4 regions of the Lysinibacillus sp. FSL K6-0102 genome follow, and region 1 is predicted to be linked to each of the others. Evidence: riboswitches for the same ligand, from Rfam matches in the RefSeq annotation. Region 1 holds a riboswitch; each other region holds the start of a gene.
What was found. Region 1 has a riboswitch for S-adenosylmethionine ahead of NYE73_RS01965 (O-acetylhomoserine aminocarboxypropyltransferase/cysteine synthase family protein). Riboswitches for the same ligand answer to the same signal wherever they lie in the genome.
Positions count from the first base shown of each region.

Region 2: it holds a riboswitch for S-adenosylmethionine, as region 1 does, so the genes downstream of both, metA (homoserine O-acetyltransferase MetA) here and NYE73_RS01965 (O-acetylhomoserine aminocarboxypropyltransferase/cysteine synthase family protein) in region 1, are expected to answer to the same signal.
Region 3: it holds a riboswitch for S-adenosylmethionine, as region 1 does, so the genes downstream of both, NYE73_RS22945 (cyclase family protein) here and NYE73_RS01965 (O-acetylhomoserine aminocarboxypropyltransferase/cysteine synthase family protein) in region 1, are expected to answer to the same signal.
Region 4: it holds a riboswitch for S-adenosylmethionine, as region 1 does, so the genes downstream of both, metK (methionine adenosyltransferase) here and NYE73_RS01965 (O-acetylhomoserine aminocarboxypropyltransferase/cysteine synthase family protein) in region 1, are expected to answer to the same signal.

Region 1 is NZ_JBBOPH010000001.1:399,538-407,617, forward strand. Features, by position in the region: gene NYE73_RS01935 (tripartite tricarboxylate transporter TctB family protein) at 1-462, shown strand, start outside; gene NYE73_RS01940 (hypothetical protein) at 504-929, opposite strand; gene chrR (class II chromate reductase ChrR) at 1,134-1,865, opposite strand; gene NYE73_RS01950 (succinate CoA transferase) at 2,234-3,757, shown strand; gene NYE73_RS01955 (DASS family sodium-coupled anion symporter) at 3,831-5,312, opposite strand; gene NYE73_RS01960 (glycerol-3-phosphate acyltransferase) at 5,508-6,140, opposite strand; SAM riboswitch class I at 6,296-6,409, shown strand; gene NYE73_RS01965 (O-acetylhomoserine aminocarboxypropyltransferase/cysteine synthase family protein) at 6,527-7,828, shown strand.
Region 2 is NZ_JBBOPH010000001.1:2,653,474-2,661,553, reverse strand. Features, by position in the region: gene NYE73_RS13470 (hypothetical protein) at 1-500, shown strand, start outside; gene NYE73_RS13465 (hypothetical protein) at 634-1,143, shown strand; SAM riboswitch class I at 1,470-1,581, shown strand; gene metA (homoserine O-acetyltransferase MetA) at 1,705-2,640, shown strand; gene NYE73_RS13455 (GerAB/ArcD/ProY family transporter) at 2,681-3,829, opposite strand; gene NYE73_RS13450 (hypothetical protein) at 3,861-4,094, opposite strand; gene NYE73_RS13445 (Ger(x)C family spore germination protein) at 4,100-5,299, opposite strand; gene NYE73_RS13440 (spore germination protein) at 5,325-6,869, opposite strand; gene NYE73_RS13435 (HesB/YadR/YfhF family protein) at 7,058-7,348, opposite strand; gene plsY (glycerol-3-phosphate 1-O-acyltransferase PlsY) at 7,368-7,970, opposite strand.
Region 3 is NZ_JBBOPH010000001.1:4,506,818-4,514,897, reverse strand. Features, by position in the region: gene NYE73_RS22955 (Cof-type HAD-IIB family hydrolase) at 1-117, shown strand, start outside; gene NYE73_RS22950 (DedA family protein) at 179-775, shown strand; gene NYE73_RS22945 (cyclase family protein) at 806-1,543, opposite strand; SAM riboswitch class I at 1,633-1,738, opposite strand; gene NYE73_RS22940 (hypothetical protein) at 1,820-2,224, opposite strand; gene NYE73_RS22935 (AraC family transcriptional regulator) at 2,339-3,910, opposite strand; gene NYE73_RS22930 (ABC transporter substrate-binding protein) at 3,985-4,935, opposite strand; gene NYE73_RS22925 (MFS transporter) at 5,094-6,278, opposite strand; gene NYE73_RS22920 (winged helix-turn-helix transcriptional regulator) at 6,389-6,772, shown strand; gene NYE73_RS22915 (aldo/keto reductase) at 6,828-7,673, opposite strand; gene NYE73_RS22910 (VOC family protein) at 8,006-8,080, shown strand, end outside.
Region 4 is NZ_JBBOPH010000001.1:3,694,268-3,702,347, forward strand. Features, by position in the region: gene NYE73_RS18670 (gamma carbonic anhydrase) at 1-253, shown strand, start outside; gene metK (methionine adenosyltransferase) at 433-1,629, opposite strand; SAM riboswitch class I at 1,888-2,006, opposite strand; gene pckA (phosphoenolpyruvate carboxykinase (ATP)) at 2,396-3,982, shown strand; gene NYE73_RS18685 (alpha/beta hydrolase family protein) at 4,048-4,824, opposite strand; gene NYE73_RS18690 (NUDIX domain-containing protein) at 4,808-5,275, opposite strand; gene NYE73_RS18695 (aminopeptidase) at 5,478-6,401, opposite strand; gene NYE73_RS18700 (IclR family transcriptional regulator) at 6,413-7,174, opposite strand; gene NYE73_RS18705 (M20 family metallopeptidase) at 7,309-8,080, opposite strand, start outside.

The sequences.
Region 1 (8,080 bases):
AAATTTATTGAGAAAAAGTGGAATGGCGAAATGCCAGTGTTGTATAACTTTTATGGAGAAGCGAGCTGGCTGACAGCGGTGCTAGATTCCAATGGTTTCTTACAAAACTATTTTATTGTTTCTGCAGCCAATCCTGAAATTTCCGTTTACGCTACTACTCCTAAGGAGGCGTTGAAATTATATAAAACAGCCTTAAGTCGAGGAGGAAATACTGTAGATGGTAGCTCAAGTGCTGAGGAAAAACAAATAAGTGGTAAGGTATTACGTGTATATAAAGAACGTCTAGGCGATTTTACAACTGTATCTTTCTTATTAAACAATGGTGAAAATTATTTAGTGAGTGCCGAAACAGAACCTTTAGCAATTTATTTACAGGAGGGTGATGAGGTAATACTCACTTATGGAGATACAGGAGAGCAGTTCCTACCAGTTCGCTCTCTTATAATTAGAGGACTACAATAAAAGAACAAAAGACGATCTTGTTATTACGAAGATCGTCTTTTTTATGTAGCTTGCCCTTGAACATAGGTAAGCATCTTTTCTCTATGGTTCATAAATAGTCTTTTTGCATGATCATTTAGTGTAAAGATTTCTTGTATATACCCCTGTAACAATTTATCTTCATATTCAAAAGCATGGCTTTGAGTGTTTTCTAAAATATAGGATAATAAAAGAGCATGCAAGACAACTACTTCTAAATTCTGTGTATTCGTAACGAATTTTAAATTGAGTATAGTAGTGTGAGAAACGAACTGATTGACATAATCAATGGGTTTTTTATATACATTCAAATCAATATGTGGCTCGAGTCTTTTTCTTAATTGGGTGCATTCATTATTTAAGTCTTCAATTTTTAAGAATAAACCTCTTACACTTCTCTTATGCTGTTGTTCTAAGGTGCGAGCAAGATGTTTATTGATATTGGACATTGTTTCTATAACTCCTTTCTTTAATAGGTATCATTTATTAATATGAATGGAATAGCTGGAAAAGGAAAGAGTCTTTTCGTTTAATTTAAGGTTAGATTTATAGAAGTAATTGTGGCAATATCCCTAGATTGAATATATATAGGTAATATTTTTATGTAAAAAATGGAATTATTATCATACGATAGTAACTCCATTCTCGTTAATTTATTTCCAATTAAACCCTTTAGTTGCTAAAAACTCTTTGATATGCGGACGTCGTTGTTCAATTAAAAAATCAGCCATCTGTTTTGTCCAGTTATCAATTTTTCTGTTAGACGAACGGCTGTTATAATATATTTCCATTTCCTCGTTGTAGGCTGGTAAAAGTTCTTCATATTTTTCAACATTGTATTCATTTTCATGTAATACAGCAGATACAGGTAAACGAGGTTTTACCTCATTGCGACGTGCAGGAACGCCGATTGTTAGCCCGAATAATGGGAAAACATGGTCAGGCAGATTAAATAATTCACTGATTTCAGAAGGTTTATTGCGTACACCTCCAATATAGCAAATGCCATAACCCATTGACTCTGCCGCAATAACAAAATTCTGTGCAAACAATGATACATCTGCTACCCCGACAAGGACATTTTCAGCTGAATCAGCTACAATATCCACTCCTTCTAGTTTCCCAGCCATTTGAAGTCGCTTGAAATCTACGCAAAAAACAAATGCCCCACCTGAAGTTTCATATTGACGTGGATTACCAGAGAGTAAGCCTAATTTTTCCTTTTTATCTGCATCTGTTACCCATATTACACTATAGGCTTGCACAAAATGTGATGTTGCAGCCATTTGTGCTGTTCCAATTAAATCTTCAATGATTTCTTTTGAAATCGGTTCTCCATCATAGATGCGTACCGAGGAATGGCTACGTAATAGTTCTTTAACCATTAAAAACTCTCTCCTTTGTGTCTGTTCTATACCTTGAGCATAGCACGCTTTTCTAGCAAAATCGAATAATGAGGAACAAAAAGTTATTTATAAATAATTTATAAATGACGAAATTATCTCGTAAAGTAAAATATTTCATTTGATATAGATTAAATATTCTAAATAGTATAAAATTATAGAAGCGACTGTTTATTTGGTTGTGCTACCAAAAAATTACATGATCTTTATTCACAAATGTTTAGACAGCATTAGCTATTAGGTAATGAAATCCTCCTGGAATAAAGATACATTCTCTGACGGATGTCACAGATTTACTGGAACCAAATATGCAAGTTGAACAAAAATAAAGTGGAATGGAGGAATAGGGAATGGAAGAAAAGTTAGCGAAAAAGCTTCGTCATGAACAATTACGAAGCAAGGTTGTAACAGCAGAAGAAGCAGCTTCTTGGATTAAGGATGGCATGGTATTAGGGATGAGTGGATTCACACGTGCTGGTGATGTAAAGGTTGTACCTCTTGCACTTGTAGAGAAAGCAAAAAAAGAGGATTTTCAAGTAGATGTCTTTACAGGTGCATCACTTGGACCTGAGGTAGACCAATATTTAGCAGAAGCAGGGGTCATACGTAAGCGCGGTCCTTTCCAAGCAGATGCTGGCATTCGTAATAAAATCAATAGCGGTGATATCACATTTGTCGATGCCCATCTTTCCCATAATGCTGAGCTTGTTCGTCAAGGCATTATTGGACCAATTGATTTTGCGATCATTGAAGCGGCGGCTATTACAGAAGAAGGCTTATTAATTCCTACAACTTCAGTTGGTAACTCTCCCATTTTTGTGCAAGAAGCAGACCAAGTCATCATTGAATTAAACGTAGCACAGCTTGATGCATTAGAAGGTATACATGATATTTATGTACCTGCACAACAAGGAAAACGTGATCCAATTCCTTTACAGAATGTCTCTGATCGTCTTGGTATAATTGGAATTCCACTAGATTTAGATAAAGTAAAAGGCATCGTCATTTCGGATATATTAGATGCGCCATCAACGATTGTCCCTGCAGATGAAGAGACAGATGTTATGGCTAATCACTTATTAAATTTCCTACGTGAAGAGATTAAAGTAGGTCGCTTAACAACAAGTTTGCGTCCAATTCAATCTGGGGTAGGTTCAGTAGCAAATGCTGTATTGCTAGGCTTTAAAGACTCTGAGTTTGAGAACTTAGAAGTTTATTCAGAAGTTCTCCAAGATGCAGTATTTGAATTAATGGATGCAGGGAAAGTGAATTTTGCATCTGCTACTTCTATTACCCTTTCTGAGCAAGTAGGAAACCGTGTTTATGGGAATTTTGAAAAATATGCTGATAAATTAGTGTTGCGCCCTCAAGAAATTTCAAATCAGCCTGAAATTATTCGTCGACTCGGATTAATTTCAGTGAATACGGCATTGGAATTAGATATTTACGGCAATGTGAATTCCACACATGTTTCTGGTACAAAGATGATGAATGGTATCGGAGGGTCTGGTGACTTTGCTCGTAATGCACGTTTAGGAATTTTTGTAACAAAGTCTTATGCTAAGGGTGGAGATATTTCGAGTATTGTCCCAATGGTCTCACATGTGGATCATACGGAGCATGATGTTGATGTCATTGTAACTGAACAGGGCGTAGCAGATTTACGAGGACTTGCTCCAAAAGAACGAGTGGGACTTATCATTGATAATTGTGCACATCCTGATTATAGGGAGCAGCTGTGGCAGTACTTTAATGATGCCAATGAGGCAACGGGTGGACATCACACACCACATGACCTAGAAAAAGCACTATCATGGCACGTTAACTATGCGAAAAACGGTACGATGAAGGACCCTGCTTTTACGAAACAATAGTCTTATCTTAAAAGCCTTGAAGGACAGATAGTCTGTTTCTTCAAGGCTTTTACGTTTTAATTTAATGAAAGTTCTATAATAATCCAATCCATTTCCAATAAGTTGCAGAGAACAAAAGTACGAGAAGGAAACCGATAATGGTTAAGGGAATTCCAGATTTCAAGAAATCCTTTGTTGTAAAGGAGCCTGTACCATAGGCAAGCATGTTTTGTGGTGCACTAATTGGTAACAGGAAGCCAAAGCTTATGACGAATTGTTGCACAATAACAAAACCAACTTGATCAACATTAGCCGTTAATGTGGAGGCTAAAACGATAAACACAGGTATAAGTGCTGAGGCTAAGCTAGTTGCGCTTGCAAAACCTAAATGAATCAAAATGTTAAATAAAGTTACGAGTGCGATGGTTGCTAGTAAAGGCATAGTATCTAGCCCAAGTGAACCAAAAACTTTATCTGATAACCATGCAGCACCTTGCGTATTTAGTAAAATGGTTCCTAACATAATGCCTACCGCAAAGACGATAATTGTCCCCCATGGAATATGAGGCTCAACTTCCTTCCATGAATACACACCGATTTTAGGCATTAATAGAATCGCGATAGCAATAATTGTGACTGTTGTCGTATCAAATGGATGTAGCTTCCCTTCAGTTGCCCAGAAAAATAGTAAAACTACGGATGTAATGATTAAACGAATTTCAGGAGCCTTTAATGGGCCAAGCTCTGCAAGCTGTTTTTTGATGACCTCTTTACCACCTTCGATATTGCTAGTCTCAGGTTTAATTAAAGCAATCATAATGAAAAATAAAAAGATCGACATAATAATTGAGAAGGGGGCTGCATAAAGTAGCCAAGCACCCCATGAAATATCCACATTAAATTGCTCTTGGATAAAGTTTAAAGCCACCATATTTTGAGCTGCTGCAGTTTTAATACCAATATTCCAAATGGAAACGGCTTGTACCGAAGTAATAACTAATAAGGCAGCAAGCCGACTATCACGTGGTAAACCAAATGCTGCCACCATTCCAAGCAATATCGGTACTACCGCGCCAGCTCGTGCTGTAGCAGAAGGTACAAAAAATGCGAGGACGATAGACACTAAAATAGCGCCAAATACGATAGCTTTTGTTTTCGTTCCTACCAGTGAAAGAATCCAAAGTGCAAGTCGTTTATGTAGATTAGTAATTTGCATTGCTGCCGCTAGAAAAAGAGCTGCTGCTACTAAAGCAACGGCAGAATTACTAAAGCCACTTAAAGATAATTTTAATGCGCTAGCTGTTCCTAGCTCTGTAGTTGGATTATCCATTGACGGAGCGAGTCCTAGTAAAACAGTTACTAGTGCAATGATCATGGCCGAGCTCACAGGATATGAAACGGCCTCTGTAACCCAAAGGATGACTGCAAAAGCTAAAATGGCTAAAGCTCGTTGCCCAGCTATAGGTAAATCACCATTGTTAGGTAAGAAGGTAATAATGATTAGTAACGCGAATGCCAAGCCAATCCATAGTGGCTTTAAATTAAGTTTTGTAGCTGCTTGCTTTGGTGAAGACATATTTTCTCATCCTTTCTACGATAAAAATGACGATTATTATCCATAACATCGGCCTGTATAATGTTTTATTGAGATAAGAATATGTCTATTTTATTGTAGAAAAAAATCTATGTGAAAATGGTGTTTTTTACAGCAATATGAGTAGATAAAGAGAAAAAATACGGTCACAAAAAATACAAAAATATCCATTAAATATTATTTCTTTTTCTTAAAGGCAGATGTTACTTTAGGCTCTGTTCCATTGACTAATCGTTTAATATTTTCGAGGTGCAGGATGATGGCTATGCCAAAAAGAAGAAGAGCTATAATGGTTGGGCCAATGCCAGGAATCCATAAATAAGTTGCTGTACAAAACACGAGATAAAATTCTAGAACACCTACAATTAAATAATTTGTTGCAAAGGATAAAATAACAAATAAAATAAGTGCAAATAAACCAATCTTCCAATCAACAGCAAGTAAAATACCAATGATGGAGGCCGTTCCTTTCCCGCCGTTGAAGCCCATGTAGAAGGGGAAATTATGACCTAAAATAACCCCAGCAGCCATAATATAAGTAAGCAGCCAAATTTGTTCTTCTGTTAAATGAATGGCGTCCGCTAGATAAAAATGTGCACCTATAATAGCGACAACGCCTTTGCCTATATCGATGAGGGCTACTAAAACGCCATACTTCCAGCCAAGGGAAAGAGTAGCATTAGAGGCACCAGCATTACCGTGGCCAGCCTTTTTTAAATCAACCCCCGATAAAAATTGAGCCACTTTAGAGCCGTGAATACAGCCTATTAAATAGCCAATCATAAGAAAAATGATCACGGCCTTTACCATAAAAATACTCCTCTCAAAATTTTTTCTAAAATAGTGTATGCGTTCATATTACGTATAAGAGCAGACAGAAGTTTCGGAAAAAATAAAATTTACATGTTGACAGAAAAAAACTCTATGTTTATACTGTGTAACAACGATGGAAATTGAATCTCATACTCTTATCAAGAGCGGCGGAGGGATAGGCCCTATGATGCCCGGCAACCAGTAAGCAATGAGCTTACTAAGGTGCTAATTCCTACAGATTCTTACTTGGATCTGGCAGATAAGGGGAGGAAAACTTGCAACCGCAACCCTCTTCTTAGCTGAAGAGGGTTTTTTGTTTTCTACAGAAAAATCCTCCTCATCTCCGGTACCATCGTAAAAAAATAACCATTTGGAGGTACACAATGACAAATTTTAAACCAGAAACATTGCTGTTGCATGGTGGTCAAGAGCCAGACCCAGTGACGGGATCTCGCACAGTTCCAGTCTATCGCTCAACTGCTTTCGTATTTAAAGACACTGCTCATGCGCAACGTCTTTTTGCCTTAGAGGAAGCAGGGAACATTTACACACGAATTACCAATCCAACAGTTGATGTGTTTGAAAAACGTGTGGCTTTATTGGAAGGTGGAACAGCAGCAGTAGCACTTTCATCTGGTGCAGCAGCTATCGCATTTTCCATTTTAAATCTAGCTGGAGCTGGTGATGAGATAGTAGCAGCTAGTTCTTTATATGGTGGTACGTATAATTTATTTGCTAACACATTACCAAACTATGGTATTAAAACAATTTTTGTAGATGAAACAAACCCAGAGAATTTCAAAGCAGCGATTACTGATAAAACAAAAGCTGTCTTTGCAGAGGTTTATGGTAATCCAAGTTTAAAGGTTTTAGATATTGAAGCAGTAGCTAAAATTGCACATGATAATGGTCTACCATTAATTATTGACAGCACGTTCGCTTCTCCTTACGGTTCTACACCTATTGAATACGGCGCAGATGTTGTAGTTCATTCAGCAACTAAATGGATAGGAGGTCATGGTACAACTTTAGGGGGCGTTGTTGTAGACGCCGGTAAGTTTGATTGGACTAGCGGTCGATTCCCTGGTTTTACTGAACCAGATGCCTCTTACCATGGTCTACGTTATGGAATTGATACAGCTTCTGCTGCCTTTGCTACAAAGCTACGTGTACAACTATTACGTGATTTTGGTCCAACATTAAGTGCTGATGCTGCCTTTAATTTATTGCAAGGGTTAGAAACGCTTCATCTGCGTATCCCTAAACACAATGAAAATGCATTGGCAGTGGCTGAGTATTTACAAAACCACCCATCTGTGGAGTATGTAAATTATAATGGCCTAGAAGATTTTCCGACACATGAGTTAGCAAAAAAATATTTAAGAAATGGCTTCGGTTCAGTGCTTACATTTGGCATAAAGGGTGGACGAGAAGCTGGGCGAAAGCTTATTGATAGCGTGAAATTATTTTCACATGTAGCAAATGTAGGTGATGCAAAGTCATTAATTATTCATCCAGCTTCCACTACTCATCAGCAACTATCAGCAGACGAATTAGTTCAAGCTGGTGTAACCGAGTCGCTCATTCGCTTATCCATCGGTTTAGAGGCAGTAGAGGATATTATTGCTGATTTAGATCAAGCCATTACACAGGCTACAACAACTGAACAAACAGTAGAAGCTTAAAGTTTAAAGAAAATGGTAAGATGTTGTGACGTTAACGTATTTTCTCATTCGATTAGCCTCATTTGGTAATGCGTTAAACGTTGCTACATCAATCTATTACTGCTCCCGTTAATTATCAGAACCTTATAAAAAATAATACCAAGTAATTTTATATGTATTATTGACTTTGTTAAATCCATGTTATATACTAGGAAATAAGTTAACAGTACGAAAATTTTTTTAAAAAAGGTAAATGTTTTCATAAGTGCTCCC
Region 2 (8,080 bases), 2.3 Mb from region 1:
TTAGCAATTCTACATTTAGCCCTAACAGTAGCTATCATATCCATTCCTTAGAATTATTCAAAAGTGGTGACTATACTAAGATTAAAGAGGATAGTGACAATATTTACTTAGTTACTTCAGACGTTTTAGAGATGCGTGGAGGAAAGTATAAGGCTACATTAGAGTATTGCAATTATTCTGTACCGTGGATTGTAATAGAGAAAGTATTAATTGGATATGACCATTTAGGACGTCCAGTATACGAAGAACAAGAAGTATTAAAAGGTTATATTCCATGTATTTTAAAATACAAAGATTTTTCAATCTCATCTAATGATGCGGTTAATCTAGCCAAACCAATTTATGAAATTACTGTTAGAGACAATGCAGCAGCACGAACAAATTTTAAATTAGATGAAAGTACATATCCAGATGTAACAATATATAATGTGACGTATCGTATTGTTAATGTAGATTACAGTAAAAAAGGATTGATAAAAATTAGATTAGAAAAACGTTGACAAGAAGCGGATACCCCTAACTGTTTATTTTGTACACTACCATATAAATTTTCACACGCCCATAAGAAAGATATTCTGTGTTATATCCAACTATGGTAATATGTAACTAAAATAGATAATATGGGGTGTAACTATGAAATTTAATAAATTATGGATATTTACGATATTATGTTCTGTCTTATTGTTTTCTGCATGTGGTAAAGAAGAAATTGTAGAAGTAGATAAAACAAGTCAAGAGGAAAAAGATCCTAGCAAGATGTATGCTACTGAATACGTTGAACCAAGTGAAGAAGAAAAATTTATTGAAGATAATATGGTTAGGTTAACAGGTAAAGAAGTTCAATATAATTTAGCAAATAATTTAAATGTAGAATTCTATTTGAATGGAAATGTTGAGTTATGTGATTATTATAATTATGGTTATACTAATGAAGCAAAATTCTTTTGTGGTCAATTGACACCTGTTGATGGAGATTATTCTGATTCATGGTACTTATATTTTCACAGGGATTCCTTTGATAATGCATATCAGGCATTACTGGAAGGGAATATTAATATGAGAATTATTGCAAAGATACCTTCAAATGGATATGAACGTGGTCAAGGTAATATGGCAGTAGTCAAAAAAATAGGAGCCTATTAATTAGAGGGGTTATCCCCTCTTTTTATTTGTAAATGTTATACACTTCTTTTTTTCAGAAGTATGAGTTATAATGAAGATTACATAGATTTTATAAGAAGTGGAATAAACGAATAGGCAAATGTATTACTCCCAAACTAAAACTAGTTAGAATCATACAATATTTCATAATTACGGCATGTTTACCATAAATTTTAAATGCAGAAACACCACATATAGCAAGCTTAGTGTACATCAAATGACAAAGAAACATGCGCGTGAATCACAAAATATTCTATGAATTATTGATATTCTAACAAGTTCATGTTACAATTCAAGATAATTAAATAATCTTATCAAGAGAAGCTGAGGGATTTGGCCCGATGACGCTTCAGCAACCTCTAACAATCGTTAGAAAGGTGCTAATTCCAGCAAAGGATTTTTTCCTTTGAGAGATAAGAGTGGACGTGAAAAAAATCCTTCTCATTCTATCTCGTATGGAATGAGGAGGATTTTTTAATTTCGTTGCATCCTACGCAAGCAAGATTTGCTAAAAGAGAGTGATTATAGAGAGGGGAAAGCAAGATGCCAATTAATATTCCGAAAAATTTACCAGCTGGAGAACATTTACGTGAGGAAAAAATCTTCGTCATGGAAGAAGATCGTGCGAAAACACAGCAAATCCGTCCATTAAATATATTAATATTAAATTTAATGCCTGAAAAAGAAAAAACAGAGCTCCAATTATTACGTTTATTGGGGAATACACCATTACAAGTGAATATTACCTTTTTGAATACAGCCACACACGAGTCTAAAAATGTGAGTAAATCCCATTTGCAGCTTTTCTACACAACGTTCAATCAGATTCGACACCGACGCTATGATGGTATGATTATAACTGGTGCGCCAGTAGAAAAAATGGCTTTTGAAGAGGTCAACTATTGGCAGGAAATTTCAGAAATTATGGATTGGTCTAAAAAGAATGTGACATCCGTGCTACATATATGTTGGGGGGCACAGGCTGCATTGTATCATCATTATGGCATTGGGAAGGTTGAGCTTTCTGCTAAATGCTCAGGCGTCTATTCCCATGTGATTACAGATTTAACTGTAGATTTGGTACGTGGCTTTAGTGATTTATTTACTGCGCCCCATTCACGCTATACATCTGTTTCGATTGACGAGGTTCGCAATCATCCAGAACTACGATTATTATCCTATTCAGAGGATGCAGGGGTATTTATTGTACAATCAAAAGATAATAAAAATATTATGATTACGGGGCATCTAGAGTATGATGCGACAACGCTAGCCGATGAATACAGTCGCGATGTGGCGAAGGGCATAGATATCGCCGTTCCTGTAAACTACTTCCCGAATGACGATCCGACACAAGTGCCGATGAATACTTGGCGTGCCCATACGCATCTATTATTCTCTAACTGGTTGAACTACTATGTTTACCAAGAAACACCATATGAATGGGATTTTGTAGATGAAATCGAATATCATATTTAATTAATAAAAAGTCTAATTTCTTTTCTAGCTTTAGAAGAAATTAGACTTTTTGATTGTCATTTTCTGTTTCCTGCTGAGGTGTTTCGTTATTTTGAGTCTTGGATTTACGATTGCGAATAACTACTACAATCAGCAAAAGTATAGGTAATAAAATGGTGAAAATAAAGGAAAAGATTGGCCAAATTTCATTATTATAATTAGTAGAATGCACAATATCTGGATGAACAATTTGAGAAAGTCCAATAACAATTATCCCCATCGGTATAATGAGTGGGCGATGATCCTTGATCTTTAAAATTTGTGCGAGGCCAACAACGGTCGTATAGAAATACATAAATGTACGAATATAAATAGACGAAATCCACATAAATGCCATGATGATTTCTATACGCTGTAAAAAATTCCCTATAGATATTCTTTGTGCTAAGGCATAGCTAGGAAAAGTCCTTGATGCTGTGTTTTCAGGACCTAATACAAGAATCGATAGGACAATCAATGTAACTAAGACGATTCCACCAAGGATTGCCCCAATATATAGCCCTTTCTGTGCAGACGGCTGTACATTGACACCAGTAGGATAGAGCATCATTAATACAAGTAATGGAAAGGAAAAGATACTCATAAAGCGTGCAATACTATAAAACATAGATGTTTTGGTTGCTTCTAGTAGAGGCTGAATATTCTCAAATGTAATTTGAGGGGTAATACTAATGACGAAAAAAATAAAAATAAAGATAAACAATGGGAAGAGGATTTCTGCCGAACGGGCAAAGGTCTCAATTCCTAAATAAGCGGCATACATAATAATGATACTGAACAGTAGGGCAAATGCTAATGTCGGTGTCTCTGGCATTACTTCCGTTTTCATGAAAATACCGATAAAATAGAGTAATTCTCCAGCCGAAAGAAAGGTCATAATCAGGAAACAAATTGCTGTGATTTTCCCAAAAAAACGCCCAAGAATTTTTTCATTGGCCTCGATAAAGTTTAGAGATGGTGTTTGATTGGCCAGTGTTAAAAATAATTTTAGTACCAGTAAACTAAGGAGAACACCAATGCTTGCCGCTATCCAAGCATCTTGCTTAGCGGCACCAGTAATACTCGAAGGGATAATTAAAATCGCTGTACCGATAGAATAGAGGAAGGTAACGATTGTAAACTGTCTTGAACTAATTATCTCTTTTTCCATCAAGCTACCCTCCGTTTCTCAGTCCATCTTTCTATTTTGTGAATGACACAATGTAATCCCTAATTGGTGTGAAGATAAAGGTAATCAAATCTAATGGGCTAGGAATATGGATTTTCAGGGCAATCCCCATATTTAAAGCCGTTCCAATAAGAAGCAAAAAGGAGAATACAATCATGGCTTTTCTATCCTGTTGCTTTTTTAGCTTTGGAATAAAAATAAGCGCAATGATTATCGCGATGATCAAGATAGCTACGGCTAGTACCATTGCATTTATTCCTCCTTTGGCTTGTTTAATAATGAATTTTGCATCGTACCTGAACCTTGGGTAGTTACCTTTACATGAACTACCACTGCTAAATCTGGAAAAATGGAAGTCCAATCATCCTTTATTTTTTTCCACTGCTTAGGATCTGCCCGATGTAGGGCATCCCCAAATCCAAAAACATCTACTTCATATTGCTGTTGAATTTTCTCTACTGTTTTTTCTATGCGTTCATCAATTCCCTGGGCTGTTTTTTTGTTAACGTAATCAATCGATTTATTTTTGGTAAGATCGATATCACATTCGACCTCTCCAACATTCTGCTCTACATTAATATGAACATCGATTTTCGGTTTCCCGTTTTTAAATGACCCTTTCACCTTTGTAGTGGATTGGGTAATTTCAGTAGACAAGGTCCCTTTATTAGGACAGGCAATGATTTCTATCGTACTTTGAATTTTGTCATTAAGAAAACTAACACTTTTGCTTTCACTTTCAGTCAGTAGCCCTATATATTTATCTCCTTTAAAGACCGCTAAACCTGTATAACGTAATAGCACAGGTGTTTTAACACGTTGCACATTTGTTTGATCTACCCCTAATTTCTTATCGCCATGAACTTCAATAGCAGAAATTAACGCCCCTTTATGCTTATTGCTTAATGTATTGACTAATTCATCAATATTAACAGCTATTGTGGAGCCCCAAGCCTTTTCAGAGACATCAAGGGAATTTAACATTTTATTAGCAGGAACTTTTTCGATGGGTGTTAGTACATTTAATACTTCCTTCGCTGTTGCTTCGTGAGACATAATGACGTCGAAATCCTTACGAAATTCATGGTCCCTTACAATTAAATCAAGTGCATCACTAATGCCTTCTTTTGCGAGATCTTCCCCTAATACAACCACTTGAAGGTGTGCAAAATAAGGTTTTCGTGCTGCAATAGTCGTCATTTTGCGAATGGCCTCAAAGATGGTCTCGCCTCTCGAATGATAGCTAACGACAGGAGAGCGTTGAGTGGAAGCTTGGCGCATTGAAATTTCACTAGGATCAACAATTTGAACCGTAATTTCATATTCGTCATCTATTTTGTCAATGCCTAGTGCTACCACAATGGCTAATTCATTTAATTCTCGCTTACTCCAGCAACCACTTAACAGTAAAGTGAGGATACATAGTAAGCAAATCCAGTTTAATTTTGCCATATTCTATTCCTCATTTATCCAGTTGTTATTTCCTGCTTTTTACATTGATATAGTTATGTCCTCTAACAATATTTTTTTGATTGACTAAACGAGGTCGTGTAAGTAACTTTCTACGCGGGAACAGCAGAAACGCATCCTTCTGATCCTGTAATACCAACGGTGCGAATGGACTTAAATAAGGTACACCAAATGAACGAATGCTACATAGATGAAGAATAATTAGCATAATGCCAAACATTACACCGAATAAACCAAACATAGCAGCTAAAATCATTAATGGGAAACGTAGTACACGAATCGTATTCGATAAACCATAGGCAGGGAATAGAAAGCTACAAATCGCTGTTAAGGCTACAATAATTACCATTACAGCGGATACGACGCCTGCATCAACTGCTGCCTGTCCAATAACTAAAGTACCTACAATGGATACCGCAGGACCGATTGTTCGAGGCATACGAAGTCCAGCTTCCCTTAAGACCTCAAAGGCAACCTCCATAATAAGCGCTTCTACTACTGCAGGAAAGGGTACGCCTTCCCTTTGTGAAGCAATGCTAATTAACATGGGTGTCGGTAGCATTTCCTGATGAAAGGTAGTAATCGCCACATACAAGGATGGTGCTACTAATGCTAGACTGATACCAAAGAAACGCAAGATACGTACAAGTGAGCTAATCATCCAATGCTGATAATAATCTTCTGCTGATTGTAAAAAGGATGTAAATAGCGCTGGAACGACTAAGACGAAAGGTGTGCCATCAACTAGAATCGCCACTTTGCCATCTAATAATTCACCTGCGATGACATCAGGTCGTTCAGAGTTGTAGACGGTTGGAAACATAGAGTTTTTTGAGTCTTGAATAAAATCCTCAATATAGCCACTTTCCAGAATGCCATCAATATTAATACGATCTAATCGAGCCAATACCTCTGCGACGATTTTGTCACTGGCGATGCCATTTATATACATCACTACTACATCTGTTTGTGTCACATCTCCGATAACGCGTGATTTTATCCAGAGATTCGGACTTTTTATTTTGCGACGAATGAGCGCTGTATTCGTTCGCAAGGTTTCCGTAAAGGATTCCCTCGGTCCGCGAATTACGGATTCCGTCGATGGCTCTGTGACAGCTCGATCCTTGGCACTTCTAGTACTTGTCACAATCCCTTCGGCAAAGCCATCTAATAAAATAACCGTTTCACCATTGAGAATGGCATTGTAGAGTGTTGTGAAATGCTCAATATTCGTCACATCGCCTACCGTTAAATAGGAATTCCGAACATATTGATTAATGGTTGTTATTTCAATATCTTGTTCTTCTTCAATATTTGCCATCAGTTTATCGATAACAGAATCAGAAATAGTCGTTTTATCCGATAAGCCATCAATGGAAATAATGGCGAGGCTATGGGGATCAGTTTCTCCAATCGCAATTTCACGTATGATAATATCATTACTATGCCCTAGTGATTGTTGAATGATTTTTATATTTTTAGATAGGGAAGTATACAATAAATCGTTCGTTGTATGGGATGGGGAGGTCTCGTTATTGTTAGACATGGACATGTGTTTTCCTCCTCAAATGGTCGTTCATTACCTTTAGAATGGACAATTTTTTTGAGAGATAAACGAAAGAGATATGAAAAATCTAGCTATTTGTGGCAATATCACATTCCTTGCAACTTTCGTGTGTCTTGTTTTGTAATAAATAAAAAAACAGTCTGTCCTTTCATGTATGGAAAGGACAGACTGCTTTATGTACGATAGTCGTATTGTAATTCATCATTACTTGTATCAACATCAACATGTAAATTGTGATCGTTAAAGAACCAAAGATCTTTCTCATCAATGTAATAGATAACACCATCAATTTCTGTTTGCACACCTATGGCAATAGGTTCCTCACGTGTCATGCCTAGTGAAAAGCCTTCGTGAAACGGACTTGAGCCACCATAACGTGCATAAAAACGAATTGTATCACCAGGTTCAACTTCCATTTCATGTTTGAACCATTGTAGGGCTTCATCTGTCAATGCAATATTCATTTCAAATGCTCCTCTCTTCCTACAGCCATTTTACCTTTGGTTCGGTGCCGTTTTTAATACGAGCAATATTGGCACGGTGACGATAAATAATAAAGGTAAATAAAAAGGCTACCAAGATGCCTAATGCAAAGTCACCTGTAATAAAATAATAAACGATTGCATAGATAAGCGCTACTAAAGCGGCTATCATTGATGTTAAGCTGACGATTTTTGTGATTTTTAATGTCACAATAAAGGTAATAAATAGTAGGACAAAGAGTGGCCAAGAATAGCCTAATAATACACCAGCTGACGTTGCCACAGCTTTCCCACCACGGAAGTTGGCAAAGATCGGGAACATATGACCGATAACAGCGACAAGACCCAGTAATAAAGAGTGGAGTGTAGTATCAGAGAAAACAGGAAGTGTCACGAGTAAGACAGCGGCAGTTCCTTTTAAGACATCCATCACCGTAACAATAATACCAGCCTTTTTCCCTAATGTTCTAAAAGTATTGGTCGCACCAAGATTACCGCTCCCGTGTTCACGAATATCGGTATTATAAAAAATTTTGCCTATCCATAATCCAGAAGGTATAGAGCCGATTAGATAAGCACATAAAATAATAAGTCCATTGATCATAGTTGGACTCCTTTCATTCATAGTCCATCACTTGGTACTAATAGTTTGTAACAAGTATTTTACACTTTTTCTTGCTAATCTACAATGTTATGAAGGAGATTTCATCCGAA
Region 3 (8,080 bases), 4.1 Mb from region 1:
GTAGGAATTGCCATGGGAAATGGTAGTAAAGCTCTAAAAAGTGTTGCGAATTTTGTTACAAAGACATCTACGGATGGCGGTATCAATTTTGCTTTACGTCAGCTTCAAGTCATTTAGAGCGCTGAGGCTACACTATATATAGCAGGTAGATTTTAATAAATTTTAGGTGGGATGATTTATGGCACATCACGTGCAGTCTCTAATTGAACATTACGGATACTTTGGAATTATCGTGATTCTAATTGGAGGTATTGTAGGGGTGCCACTTCCTGATGAGGTGTTTCTAACTTATGTAGGCTATAGTGTTTACCGAGAAAGTCTTGAACATATTCCTGCTTTAGTCAGTGCAATGATTGGTGCGGTTGGAGGCATTACCTTAAGCTACTATATTGGTTATCGTTTTGGCTTACCGTTATTGCAGAAATATGGGCCTAAAATTCATATTACAGAGCAAAAAATTGACTTTACGAAAAAGATGTTTACAAAAATAGGACCTACCCTATTATTAATTGGCTATTTTATCCCCGGGGTACGCCATTTGACAGCGTATATTGCGGCTATTAATAATTATCCTTATAGAAAGTTTGCGCTTTTTGCCTATACAGGGGCATTTATCTGGACGTTCACATTTATATCATTAGGAAAGATGCTTGGAGAGAAATGGCGATTTGTTGGATACTATCTGACTCATTATAGTATCTATCTTATCCTTTTATTTATTGTAGGGATGCTCATTGCTTACTTTCTATTCAAAAAAAGAAATGGACAAACATAAAAGTCGGTATACGCTATACCGACTTTTATGTTATGGCAAAATAGCAAATGAGCGCACAGGGAAACCAGATGCTTTTTCTGGCTTAGGTACGATATTGAAGATGATAGCGCCTTTCGCAGGTAGCTTGTCTAAATTCGTCATTAGCTCAATTTGATAGGTGTCTTGGTCAAGTACAAAATATTCGCCATCTAGCTTGCCATTTTTACGAAAATCAGCAGCAGAGTCCGTATCGAAAGTTTCATGACCAATTGCGCTTACCTTGCGTTCTTTTAGTAAAAACTGTAAAGCTTCTAAACCCCAGCCAGGGATATGGTTATGTCCATCTGCATCCTTATTACTGAAAGCCTCTTTATCTGGCCAGCGCTTACTCCAATCTGTGCGTAATGCTACAAATGTTCCTGCTTCAATTTCTCCATGCTTGTCCTCAAAATCAAGAATATCTTCAACACTTAATGAAAAATCATGGTTGCTCGCAGCCTCTTGTGATTTATCAATAACAACAAGGGGAAGAACAAGCTCTTTTAGTTCTAATTCTTCTAAGTAGCGAGTATCTCGCACAAAATGAATGGGTGGGTCGATATGTGTGCCATATTGACCAGGGAACGTGAATTGTTGAGCGAAGAAACCGTCCTTATGAGAAAATAACGTTTCAAATTTAGCGTCCTCAAACATAAAAAAATGTGGTGAATTAGGGCCGAATGTATGTGTTAAGTCAACCCACTGTTTCGATTTTAATAATTGCAATGCTTGTAAAAGTTCATTAGACATCGATTTCCCTGCTTTCTGTAAAAATAGTTGTAAATAAAAAGGAGTCCCCTAATAGAAGAGGACTCCTGCTGCAACAACGGTAGTTCTTCTTCTCATCTTCAAGGCTGATCATTTTGCCAATTGGAATTAGCACCATACTGTTAGCTGGTTGCTGAGACTTCATCGGGCCAATCCCTCCGTCTCTCTTGATAAGAAAAGTAATATAAGAATTTTCAGAAATAACAATACAAATACTTTAGCATAGTTTTTTATAGTTTACAAGTTCACTAGGAATTTTCACCAATTCAAATTTAAGGTGACTCCACAACAATCATTATCAATAAGACGTATTCTAAAACTGTCTGGTGTATAGTTTGTTTCAAATTTCATCGTAATGCCTGTTGATGTGATTAATTTTTCAACCTCTGTTTTATTTGAAAGTTGAGCAGCATTCATTAAATCATGTGCGAATTGTTGGGAGCTATCTATTTTATCCGTAAGTAATTGGGCTTGCTGCATCATCGCCTTTATCCGTGATGCTGAAGCTTTTAATTTGTGTGTATCGACAGGTGGAAAAGGATTATTGGTCGGCATTGCTAGATGTTGCGAAAAGGGTCTAATGGCAAAATGATTAGCGATAGGCGATGTTGGATAATGATAGGGATGCACAAAATACGGATAAGGATTGTAATACAAGGTCATTCCTCCTATCCTATAACTGATATCCTATCTTATGTAGCAAAACGGCTTTCGGTGTTATTAGCAGTGCAATGTTTGTCCTAATCATTTAAAAAGGAAGCTAAAGTAAGCTTCCTTTTAGCCAAGTACATTTAAGACATCATCAATTTTTTTACTATGTGATAAAATGCCATAATTCATCCATGTTAAAAAGTCTACTTCATAGACACAGTTGCTTTTAACGGCAGCTAGGTTTTTCCAAGTAGGAGTTTTTAAAATAGCACGTTCCTCATTTTCATAAATGGAATGTTGTTTATCAAAGGTAATAAATAAATGATCAGCATCTAATTGCAACAATTGAGCAAATGTCAGTTGTGCTTTACGTTGATTGTGCGGAATACTCCATACTAGTGAATGTGGCATTAAACCTAAGTCACGATATAAAATGGGGCCCGTATAGCCACATTCAGGACCCGCATATAGAGTAATACCAATGGCTGAAATACGGAGAAATGCTACACTTTGCCCATAAACAGATTTGCTAAGAATTCCTTTTGCTTGTTGTACTTTATCTTCATATTGTAGGATTACGTCTTGCATCAAGGAGGTTTTTCCTGTTAGATCTGCAATTTTAAATAAAGTAGATTGCCAATTTTCTCCAGGGTGTGAAAGATGGCAGACGGGGGCTACTTCATCTAAGTGCTGAAAGGATTCCCAACGCTCTACACCAGAATCTAACATAATTAAAGTTGGCTTATAGTAAAAGAGTCGATCCATTTCTCTATTTTGTACATCGATATCTGGCACTTTCTGTAGACCTAAATAGTCTTGTTTTCCCCATTTTGAATGACTGAATTGAGCAATTGGCGTAATCCCAAGCGCAACAAAGAAATCTTCTAAGAATGGTGCAAATACACGTATATGGCTGCTTTGATTTCTTCGATATTGTCCTGGAGAGATGCCGACATGTTCCTTAAAGCGACGATTGAAATAATACTCATTATTAAATCCGACAGACTGGCTAATTTCAAATACTCGATCATTTGTTGTCATTAATAAATGCTTAGCTTTTTCAATACGAAGTTTAGTTAAATAGTGAAGAGGAATTTGTCCCGTAATATCTTTAAAAATGCGCGTATAATTCCATCTTGGTACGTCAGCTAGCTGTGCTAGCTGCTCAACCGTCCACTCTTTTTCAAAATGTTTATGTAAATGGTTAATGGACTGCTCAACAGATTGTCGATCATTTTTTTGCATCTGCTTGGGTATGGTTTGATGTAAGAGTAATAACATCAGCTCTTGAAAGTGTACATGCTGTTCAAAAATCGTGTGTTCATCCTCCGCTAACCGGTTTTGATAGATGACTTCTAGCAGTCTATGACATTGTGAAAAGGGGAGAAGATGTCGTTCGCTGATACTTGTAAAATGACTATATGAATTTTGACTATTGCTGAGATTGACAATGTTGAATTGTAACTGATAAAAACAAAGGTGTTCACTTTGAATGTGGATACTAACCGTGTTATTTGGCGGAATCAATATGCACTTTTCTTCACTAAAATGAATGATGTCATGATCTATTTCTAGCTTTCCGCTACCATTCATTACGATGAAAAGTGTATAGAAATCACTACTAATCAATAACTTTTTTGACGGTTGAATTGAATAAGAGATATTTTGTAACGTATAAACATGTGTTAAGTTACCCATTGATAATTCACCCCTTTTTTTGAATTGGCAGAACAACACAAAGAAAGCCCTCATTAAGAGCTTTCTTTGGAAAATTATTTGACGAACCATTTCTCTAAATCATCATACTTTAGCAAGTTGGCTGTGATTGCGCCAGATTGCCAATATGTGCGATCAGCAATATAAACATGCCCATTTTTTACAGCAGGGAGTGTTTTCCATAGTGTACTATCTAACCATTTAATGGCTTCTTGGTTTTCTTTAGACTCCCATGTTCCGTTTGAAGGGAAAAGGATGATATGATCCGCATCTAATTCCGTGATAGCCTCTTCTGATAAAACCTCGTGAAACTCTGTCATATCACGGGCTAATGGATGTGGTGTTAAGCCTGCCTCTGTGTAAATATAGCCAGAGTAGCGATTTTTAATGCCAAATAACGCTAATGTATTATCTGCTACATTTAGTCGTACAACAGCAACTGTTTCGTCTCCGATTGATTCATCTAGTTTTGCTTTTAAATCGGAAACACGTTGCTCATATCGATCAACCATTTCTTTTGCTTTATCGGAAATATTTAAAACATCAGCTATTGTTTTCGCAATTTCACGTGGATCTTGTAGAATATCTTCTTTCAAGCGGTAAGTAGGCGCTACCTTTGAGTATTCATCATACTTTGCCTTGTCCGCGGCACCATCTACAATGATTAAATCAGGCTTGGCTTGTAATAATGTTTCCATGCTACCAGTAATGTCGAACTCAGGAACATCTAATCCTAAATAGTCCTGTTTTCCCCAAGATGGGTGATACCATTGCACAACGGGTTTTACATCCAAAGCAGTTAAATAGTCTTCCAAATAGATAGCAGCTACACACTGTGGATTTGTAGGAATTTCTACTTTTCCAAACTCGTCTTCTACAATTCTTGTATCTTTAGATGATTGTTCTTCTGTAGCTGTATCCTCTTTTACTTCATTTGAGCCACAGGCACCTAAGACGAATATAAGTGCAAAGAAAACTACAAATGAAAAATATCGACCTCTACGCATTTTATTCACTCCTACAGATTTACTAAAACAGTAAGGGTATTCCCTTAAATTAGAATGATAATCATTCTCGTTTGGTTCAAGTAAATTATAGGATACTACATATCAACAAACAATACACATTCTCTACTACTTTTTTATACAAAATGAAATTCAGAGAGTTATTGTTTTTTGTTATCGAAGAGTAACCATAAAAGTGTAACAATTGCAGCTAGCATAACCATCAGGAATCCGTATATAGGCGTATGCGCCAACGATTGGTGGCGAATAATAAAGCCTCCGATATATGAGCCTAAAAATATGCCAATATTGAAAGCAGAAATATTCAATGCTGAGGCCATTGAAATTGCTGATGGTATATATTTTTCAGATAGTAGAACAGCATATAGCTGCAATCCTGGGACATTCATAAACATGAACAATCCCATTGTCAGCACCATTATTAATCCCATAATAGGTGATTCAAGAGTAAAGCCAATGCCAAGCAATGCCAATGCAAGTCCAACAAAAATAATAAAGATGGAACGTAGTGGATTATGATTAGCAAAATGACCTCCAAGAGTATTACCGATAGCTACACAAATACCATAGACAACTAGAATAATGACGACTGTATGTGGGGAATACCCCATATATTGCTCTAAAATAGGTGAAACATATGTGTAGACAACAAAAGCACCGCCGTATCCAATTGCGGTAATGAAAAGTATTAAGATCATTCGAATATTGCCTAATACTTTGCCAATATCACGAATAGAGATGGGATTGCCTTTCGATAATTGGCTAGGTACTAACATTGCATTACTAATTAAACCGACAATTCCAATGACAACAATAAAAATGAATGACATACGCCAATCCGTTACTTGTCCAATAAATGTACCGAGTGGGACACCTGTTACAGTAGCTAATGTTAAGCCAGTAAACATAAAGGCAATAGCACTTGCTCGTTTATTTGGTTCCACTACATCTGCTGCTATAACAGAAGCGATGGACATAAACACACCATGTGCTAATGCTGAAATAATACGTCCGATTAATAGTAAAGCGAAATTAGGAGCTAAAGCGACTGCTAGGTTACCCACTATAAAAATGGACATGACAAGCAATAATACGGTTTTTCGACTAAGGCGGGATGTTAGGGCTGTTAATAATGGAGCCCCAACAGTTACCCCTAGTGCGTATATAGAAACGGTTAAGCCAGCTGTGCTAAGAGAAATACCAAAGTCATCTGTAATTAATGGTAAAAGTCCGACACTGATAAATTCAGTGGACCCTATACCAAATGCACTGATAGCAAGTGCTAGTAAGGTAAGTTTAGCATTTGGCTTTTTTGATTTTGACATTTTACTACTATCTCCTTTGATTTTTTTTATTATGTGTAGTAATATTCATACATACCAAAAAGATATGTAGAGTACTTTTAGTTACTTTTGGATATTACAGGAGGTTTACGATGCAAAAAGTTTATAATATTGGTGTTGAAGCTACACTAGAAGTTATTGGTGGTAAATGGAAACCAGTTATTCTTTGTCATTTAAACCACCATGGTAAAATTCGAACAAATGAATTTCGACGATTGATCCCAGGTATTTCACAAAAAATGCTCACAAACCAATTAAGGGAACTGGAGCAGGCTGGGTTAATCAATCGAAAGGTCTTCAATCAAGTACCACCAAAAGTTGAATATTCATTAACAGCCTATGGACAAGGAATGGAACCAATTCTGAACATGCTTTGTACGTGGGGTGAAAAACATGTTGAATTATTACAGGATAAAGGTGAAGATGTACTGTTAAAACAACGTGATGATGATATTGCCATGCAGCAAACATCATAATGAGGGGAGAAAGAGACTGTCATATACAAGACAGTCTCTTTCCTCTTTTTAATGCTTATAGAGCAAAGTCAAATTCATCTGGATTTGGTCCAACACGTTGTTCACGATTCATCTCATTGATTAATGCCATTTCTTCGTCTGTTAAAGTAAAGTCAAAGATATCAGCGTTTTGCATCATACGCTCTCTACGTACTGATTTTGGAATTGTAATCACTCCATTTTGTACATCCCAGCGTAAAATAACCTGAGCATTTGATTTTCCGTATTTTGTTGCGATTTTTGAAATTGTTTCATCTTCAAGAAGTCCACCTTGCATTAAAGGTGCCCATGCTTCAAGTTGAATTTGGTGCTTGTCACAGAATGAACGAAGCTCCACTTGTTGTAAGCGTGGGTGGAATTCCACTTGGTTCACAACAGGTTTAATATGAGCAAATGATAATAAGTTATCCAAGTGTGCCACAGTAAAGTTACATACACCGATTGCTTTGATCTTGCCTTGTTCATATAAGTCTTCAAGTGCTTTCCACGATTCAGCATATTTATCTTTACCAGGCCAATGAATTAGATAAAGGTCTAAATAATCTAATCCTAATTTTTTTAGGCTCTCTTCATATGCTGCAATTGTTTCATCATAGCTTAAACCATCGTTCCATACTTTAGATGTGATAAATAAATCTTCACGACGTAAGCCAGTAGATGCTAGAGCTTGTTTAATACCTTCTCCTACACCTGCTTCATTGCCATAAATAGCAGCAGTATCGATGCTTCGATAGCCAACCTCGATAGCATTTTTAACCATTTCTGCAGTAGCGTCATTTTCTACTTGAAAAACCCCTAAACCCATACCAGGCATTTGTAGGCCATTATTTAAAGTGATTGTATCTTGTAAATGAGTAATCATTTTTAGTCCTCCATGTTTTGTGATTATTGGATTGCTTACTCATTATGCTGCTAATAAACTCTCAAAAAAAGTACGTACTTTTTTGTGTCATAGAAACGTAGAGGTAACTTTTGTGAGCTGGCAATGATTAGAGGAATAAAAATATTTATTGATGATGAACGATTAAATAAAAATGTCACACCTGATTGGTCTTAACTACTAGTAAAAAATATCGAGTAGTCTACAAAAGGCTTTGGAGACAATTAAACAAATATTTTTCTTGCGGTAATAAAAGGAAATATACGTTCGGTAGAGAATTAAAGTAGTAATACTTTAAAAAGGGGATTTTGAAGATGAATCGTTTAAATTTAATTACATTAGGTGTTAAAGATATGGTGGAATCTCTAAATTTTTATCGAGAGGGACTG
Region 4 (8,080 bases), 3.3 Mb from region 1:
TTGTACAATTCGCAAAAATGCCTTAATCGGTATGGGATCCATTATTTTAGACGGAGCTGAGATTGGAGAAGGTGCATTTATTGGAGCTGGAAGCCTAGTACCTCCTGGTAAAGTCATTCCTCCAAATAGTTTAGCATTAGGTCGTCCAGCAAAAGTTGTCCGAGAATTAAATGCTGAAGATAAAGAGGATATGGAACGCATCGTACGAGAATACGCAGAAAAAGGTCAATATTATAAATCACTTCAGAAATAAATAACCTACACAAAAAATCAATACTAACGAAAAAATCCCTCGCGTTTTCGTGTACCGAATATGTTCACGAATCCTAGCGAGGTATTTTTGTAAAAAAAACAAAAGGAGCAATGTTGCCCCTTTGCTTATTAATACATCAGAATAATTTTCTAATGACTTCATTACTTTAGTTCAATAGTTTATAAACGTGCTTTTTCTCGTAGCGCGTCTGCTTTATCAATTTGCTCCCATGGTACATTTAAATCTGTACGACCAAAATGTCCATACGCAGCAGTTTGTTTATAAATTGGACGACGAAGATCAAGCATTTTAATGATACCTGCTGGGCGTAAATCGAATAGCTCGCGTACCCATTCAACGATCTCGCTTTCTTTCACTCTACCTGTGCCAAATGTATCGACAGCAATGGAAACAGGCTGAGCAACGCCAATCGCATAGGCAAGTTGCACTTCAGCACGCTCTGCTAAGCCAGCTGCTACGATGTTTTTCGCTACATAACGTGCTGCATATGCCGCCGAACGGTCTACCTTGGTTGCATCCTTACCTGAGAAGGCACCACCACCGTGACGTGCATAACCACCGTATGTATCAACAATGATTTTACGTCCTGTTAATCCAGCATCACCTTTTGGCCCACCAATTACAAAACGGCCAGTTGGATTGATGAAGTATTTCGTATTAGCATCTAATAATTCACTCGGTACAACTGGTGCAATAACAAATTCTTTTAAATCTGCTTGAATTTGTTCAAGTGTTGCTTCTTCATCATGCTGTGTTGAAATAACAATTGTATCCACGCGAACCGGTACATTATTGTCATCATATTCAATCGTTACTTGCGTTTTACCATCAGGACGTAAATAGGCAAGTTCACCTGATTTACGTACTTCTGTTAAACGGCGTGCTAATTTGTGTGCCAAGCTAATTGGTAATGGCATTAGCTCTGGTGTTTCATTACATGCATAGCCAAACATTAAGCCTTGGTCACCAGCACCAATTGCTTCTATATCAGCATCTGTCATAGAGCCTTCACGTGCCTCTAATGCCTGATCAACACCTTGAGCTATATCAGGTGATTGTTCGCCAATTGCCACAAGCACCGCTAAGTTCTCAGCATCAAAGCCATATTTACCTCGTGTATAGCCAATTTCAGCTACAGTGTCACGAACAATACCTTTAATATCCACATAAGTAGAAGTAGTAATTTCTCCTGCTACTAATACTAATCCTGTTGTTACAGTTGTTTCACACGCTACACGTGCATTTGGATCTTCTGCTAAAATAGCATCTAAAATGGCATCCGAGATTTGGTCACAAATCTTATCTGGATGTCCTTCTGTTACACTCTCTGATGTAAACAGTCGACGGTTTGTCATTTGGTTTTCCTCCTAAATACTCTTACAATAAGTAGTTGTGTATGAATACGGTACTCATTACCCATGTCAAGTCCGCTCCTAAGGATTGAACTCTCAAGCCGTTACTGCTGCTTTTAACACGAGGATTTCGAAAGATCCGTCATTATAATAAGGAAAGAACTACATATACTTACCTTTACATTGATTTATAGCAATAAAAAAATCCTTTTCTCACGTTACTTTACATGAGGAAAGGAATAATGACTGCGTAACCTTTCACTCTTATCGTTCAAGGGATGTTCCCTTGCATCAGGTTGGCACCAACGCATGTCGTGAAATAGTTCATGCAGGTTGCCGGGTTTCACAGGGCCTGACCCTCCACCAGCTCGGGATAAGAGTATCCGTTCAATCTCATGTTACTGAAAAGGTCGAACGTTGTCAAATATTTTCTTATGTATTACTGTATAGAAAGGAAAGAACTTATTACACAAAAACTTTTCATACTTGGATGATGATGTAAATAGAAGCAAATTAATCCCTACAACATACCTAGCTACTTGTGGTAACATATGTGTGGCTCAATTTTCGTGCCTAATTACAGTAGGATTGATGGTATTCTACTCGAAAAACATTATTTTTTGTCAGTTTATTGAAAAGTGGTAAAAACTCTAAAATAATTTCTTAATTAGTATAGATTATTTAAGCAATTGTGTTATACTATTTTTGAAATTAAGAAAAAATCCCTCTAAATCAAGGGAATACTATAAAAAAGGATGGTATTTAATCGATGAATTCAGTAGAAATTGCAAACGAACTGAAGGAATTATTAAACGGCGGTAACATAAATGTTCAACTTTCAGTACCACAATTAGCAGAAAAAGCTACATCTCGTGGTGAAGCAATGTTAACAGTAGATGGCGCAGTTCGTGCAGAAACTGGCAAATACACTGGTCGTTCACCTAAAGATAAATATACGGTAGAAGAAGAAAGCACAAAAGATCAAATTGACTGGGGTAAAGTCAACCAACCGATTTCTTCTGAAGTGTTCGATAACCTATATGTAAAAGTAATAAAATATTTAAAAGAACGTGACGAGTTATTCGTATTCAAAGGCTTTGCAGGTGCTGACAAAGACTCACAATTAAGCATTCAAGTTATCAATGAATACGCATGGCACAATCTTTTTGCTCATCAATTATTTATCCGTCCAACAGCAGATGAATTAGCTTCTCATGTTGCCGACTTCACTGTCATCTCAGCTCCTAACTTTAAAGCAGATCCTGCGGTTGATGGTACTGCTTCTGAAACATTCATCATCGTATCACTTGAAAAGAAAATTATTTTAATTGGTGGTACAGAATATGCTGGTGAAATGAAAAAATCTATCTTTGGTATCATGAACTACTTATTACCACAACAAGGTATTCTTTCAATGCACTGCTCAGCAAACGTTGGTGAAGCTGGCGATGTAGCGTTATTCTTCGGTCTATCTGGTACTGGTAAAACGACGTTATCAGCTGATCCTGATCGTAAGCTAATCGGTGACGATGAACACGGTTGGTCTGATAATGGTGTATTCAACATTGAGGGTGGCTGCTATGCAAAAACAATCAACCTTTCTGCTGAAAAAGAACCAGAAATCTACAATGCAATCCGCTTCGGCTCTGTATTAGAAAACGTAGCTGTTGATCCAGAAACTCGTATTTGTGACTATGATGATGGTTCACTAACAGAAAATACACGTGTAGCTTATCCAATCCAATACATCGAAAATATCGTTGATCCTTCTGTTGCAGGTCATCCAAAAACAATCATCTTCCTAACAGCTGATGCATTTGGCGTGTTACCTCCAATCAGTAAATTAACAAAAGAACAAGCGATGTATCACTTCCTAAGCGGGTTCACTTCTAAACTTGCTGGAACTGAACGTGGTGTGACTGAGCCAGAACCAGTATTCTCTACTTGCTTCGGGTCTCCATTCCTTCCACTTCCTGCAACAGTATACGCAGAAATGTTAGGACAAAAAATTGACGAGCACGGTGCACAGGTATATTTAGTAAACACTGGTTGGACTGGTGGCGAATATGGCACAGGTAGCCGTATGAAACTATCTTACACACGTACAATGGTCCGTGCAGCAATCGATGGTAAATTAGCAGATGTTGAAACAACACAAGATGCTGTGTTTGGTTTACACATTCCAAAAGCAGTTGAAGGCGTACCTTCAGAAGTGTTAAATCCTCGTGAAGCTTGGGCAGATAAAGCTGCATACGATGCAAAAGCTGCTGAGCTTGCAGGCTTATTCAACGAAAACTTCAAGAAATTCTCAAACGTTTCTGAAGCCATCACTACACTTGGTGGTCCATTAAAATAACGTCTATATAAAAGACAAAGGGAACAATTTATTCGTTCCCTTTGTCTTTTTGTTTTCTCTATGCTTTATTGTTGTTTCATCCACTTGCAAAGAGCACGGACAGTTTCACGATTTTTTGCTGGTGGATATTGATGTGCATAGTTAAGATCATACCAAGTTTCGAATGATTTATTTGCTTCCTCTAAAAAAAATGCCAATTGTCTGGCATGTTCAATATCCACATTTTCATCACGATAGCCATGAATGATAAGAACGGGAGCTGTTATACGCTCTATCTCAAAAAGTGGTGTTCTTGCATCATACGCTTCTGGTACACGATTAGGTGTTCCTCCAATAACACGCTTCATCATTCTGCGCATATCTGTACGCTCCCAATAAGTGGCCGTTGCATCAGAAACACCTGCCCATGTTACAACAGAAGTAATATCCCTTCTTAAAATAGCTGTCCACAGAGCCATAATACCACCTCGTGAAAAACCAAAAACATGGATATTGTCATTGCAGAATTGTTTGAGTACATCTACGGCATAGACCGCATCGTAACGGTCTGCCCCTGCAAACTCGTCACGCCCCTCTCCCCCACGATTCCCACGATAATATGGGGCAAATACGATAAAGCCCTGCGCCGCAAATTGTGCAATACGAGAGGGTCTTACCATCCCAATGCTTTGCATGCCGCCTCTTAAATATAAAAAGCCATCATATGTACCTTCAGTCTTTGGCTCTGCTAATAGTCCTTTTATACGTAAGCCCTGTGAAAGATAGGTTATTTCCGTTAAACGTATAGCTGGATTTGGTGAAGGATAGGGGCGTTTTTCGATAATATCACCATTGTGTGTCACGATGTTTCAGCTCCTCCAGCATTTTCTTCATCCCCTCATCCTTCATGTGAAAACTCAAGTTAGGATGCTGAGCAAATTCTTCATCGGTTAACCAAAGCATGCCTGACGTTTCTAAATCAAATTCTATATCCTCTTGCGCTAAAAATTGTGCAGTGAAAACGGATTTACAAAAAACGATTTCATCATACACTGCATACTCTGCAAACCATTGAAGATTCTTCACATGAACACCTGTCTCTTCAAAAACTTCTCGAATCGCCGCCTCCTCTAAGGTTTCCCCTTCTTCTAATTTCCCTCCTGGCACTTCTACACCACGTCGTTTATGGACAGTACATAACCATTTATTTTCATGCTTTAAAAGGACAAGGACGTGTTTAGGTTCTACTTTAAATTCGCCTCTTGTAAAACTCAAATCTACTTGTAGGCCATGTAAATCTGTAAATGTTAACATCTCTTCAACCTCACGTTCTTTCTTGTTGCAAAACAAAAGTTACTTTCTTTATCATTACTTCTATTTTATGGACGAAATTTAATCATCATTCCTATTCCTATCTATATTAACTATATTGTAAACCTACAATGACAAGCAACCCTAAGCTACAGTCTTGTAAAGCATGAAAAAAAGCGTGCTTCATAGGAAGACACGCTTTTCTTTAGATTACTTGCTGACCGTCAAAATAGACGATAGGACTTTTCACAACACAATCAATATGAACATCTGACGCATTGGCTCCACCAAATGGCGCATTACTGCCAAAAGCGATATGGATGGTCCCATACACCTTCTCATCCTCTAATACATTGCCACATAGGATAGCACTTTTATTGGCTCCGATGCCAAACTCTGCAATGACTCTACCATTGCCTTCACCAAGTAATGCCAGTAGTCGTGGACCATCAGGACCGATTGCTTCTTCTAAGCGACCATTCTTTATTTTTAATAATAATGGTTCCTTTAAAACACCAATATTAGCAATAGAGCCATCTACTAAAATCTCTCCATTCGCAGATGTTTCTATTGGTGCAATATACGATTCTCCTGAAGGAATATTCCCGTACTCACCAGGTTGACGAATAACCCCTGTAGAACGAATTCCGAAACGGCCGTCTACACTAAACGTCAGCTCATGACCATCCTTGACAATACGAATATCTTTTGTCGTATTAAGTAAAAGGACATATTTTTCTACCGTAGCTTCGATCTCCTGTGCATCTGCATGAAGGGCACCTTGCTCCAGCATCTCCAATGTTACCCCTGGCATTGTTGCTACACGTCCACCCTTTTCACAGGCATGTTTACGAGCCAGTGTATGTGTTAGGGAGTGGGAGGTAATACACAGTGTAACATCGGCATTTGCCATAAGCTCAGAAACTGCATGGATTGGCTCCTGCCCAGATTTCTCTAACAGGGGCATCACCATGAACATTGTATTTGCAGTAATTGACAGTCCAGCTTCATAAAAAATTTTTGCGATGTCTTGTTTGTGGCTATCTGTCAAAATTAATAGTGACTCAGAAGATTGAACATTTAAATTGCCTTTTAAAACATTTAGTGCAATATCATGTAAATGATGCATAATAGGGCTCCTTAATTAAAATTCAAATGATATCTACGAATAATTCCTTCTATTTCATTTCTAGCTTCCGTTAAAGGTCCCAAAAAATCAGGAACACGTTGCTCTGTAAAACGATAAATTGGTCCAGAAACGGTAATAGACGCTACGACCTGTTCCTCGCTATTAAATATAGGCATAGCTAGCGCCAATACATCGACCGAATACTCACTGTTACTAAGTGCATAGCCACATGTTCTAATTTTTTCTAGCTCTGCCCTTATTTCTGTGGCATCTGTCATCGTATTATTTGTATAAGCTGTTAATGGTTCATCTATGACCTTTGCAATTTGCTCTTCATTTAAAAAAGCAAGCATTGAACGGTAAGATGCTCCTACATACAGTGGCGATCTACTTCCTCTTGAAACTGTAAACTTCACCTTATTTACAGGCTCTGCTTTCAGTAATGTTAACGCTTCCAGTCCATTCAGTACGGTAAAAATAGCTGTTTCACCAGTGACATCCTTTAATTTCTCAAGAACTGGCATACATAGCTGATCTATGTTTAATGAATCATACATATTCATACCTATTTCCCATAATGCAATACCAAGAGAATATTTTTTTGTTATAGGATCTTTTGTTATAAACCCATTATTTTCGAAGGTTTCAAGAATGCGATATAAATTTGTATGATTCATGTTCATCGCCAGTGCTAACTCTCGACCACCCCATGTGGGCTTTTCCTTTGTAAACATTTTTAAAACCGCAATTGATAAATTTAATGTCTTTAGCATATCTCTCATCCTTCTGAACTATTTATCTGTACAAACGGCTGCAAATCTCTCTCTTAAGGGGGAAATAATCGACAGATTTAGCAGCCGTCAGCACCTGATATCACTTTATCAAAAGTAAGAGAGTAGCTAATCTCTTACTTTTGATATAGGAAATCAACAGCAGCAGTTATATAAACTTTTGCACAGCGTACGATATCCTCAACACGCACTTTTTCATTATAACCATGAATACTTGGTAAATAAGCTGGGCCGTATTGCAATACAGGAATATCATATTGTCTGAAATGACGAGCGTCACTGCTTGCCCATTGCATGACACCATATGCCTCTTGCCCTGTAACATATGATATATTTTCCACTATCGATTGGCATACAGGATTTTCAGCAGGCGTATAATTGGCTACGCTTTTAAAGCCAAAACGTTGGATTGAATAATCGATAGCCAAGCCATCTAGTTTAGTTGTCAAGATTTCTGTTACTTCTTCTTGTGTAATACCAAATGGTAAACGACAATCGACCTGGACCTTACAGTAATCTGGGATTACGTTTGACTTCGTACCTCCCTCAATTGTACCAATATTTACAGTAATTTTCTCTAAAACTTCTTGATATTTCAAGCGATCTTTCTCCACTTCACGCATGTATTTTTTTGATACCTCGATAAGTGGCTTTACCTCTTCAGGAATTGTGATTTCTACATCCCATAGTGTACGAATCTCTTGTATAGCTCGGATTGCATCAACAATGGCATTTCGTCCAGCCAATGGTGATAGGCTTCCATGACCAGGTTCCCCACGCACCTCTAATTCAAACCAGTAAGATCCCTTTTGTCCAATAGTTGGGTTTAAAGGTGAAGAGGGCTCAGCGATTAAACAACCATCTCCCTGCACATAGCCTCGCTCTAAC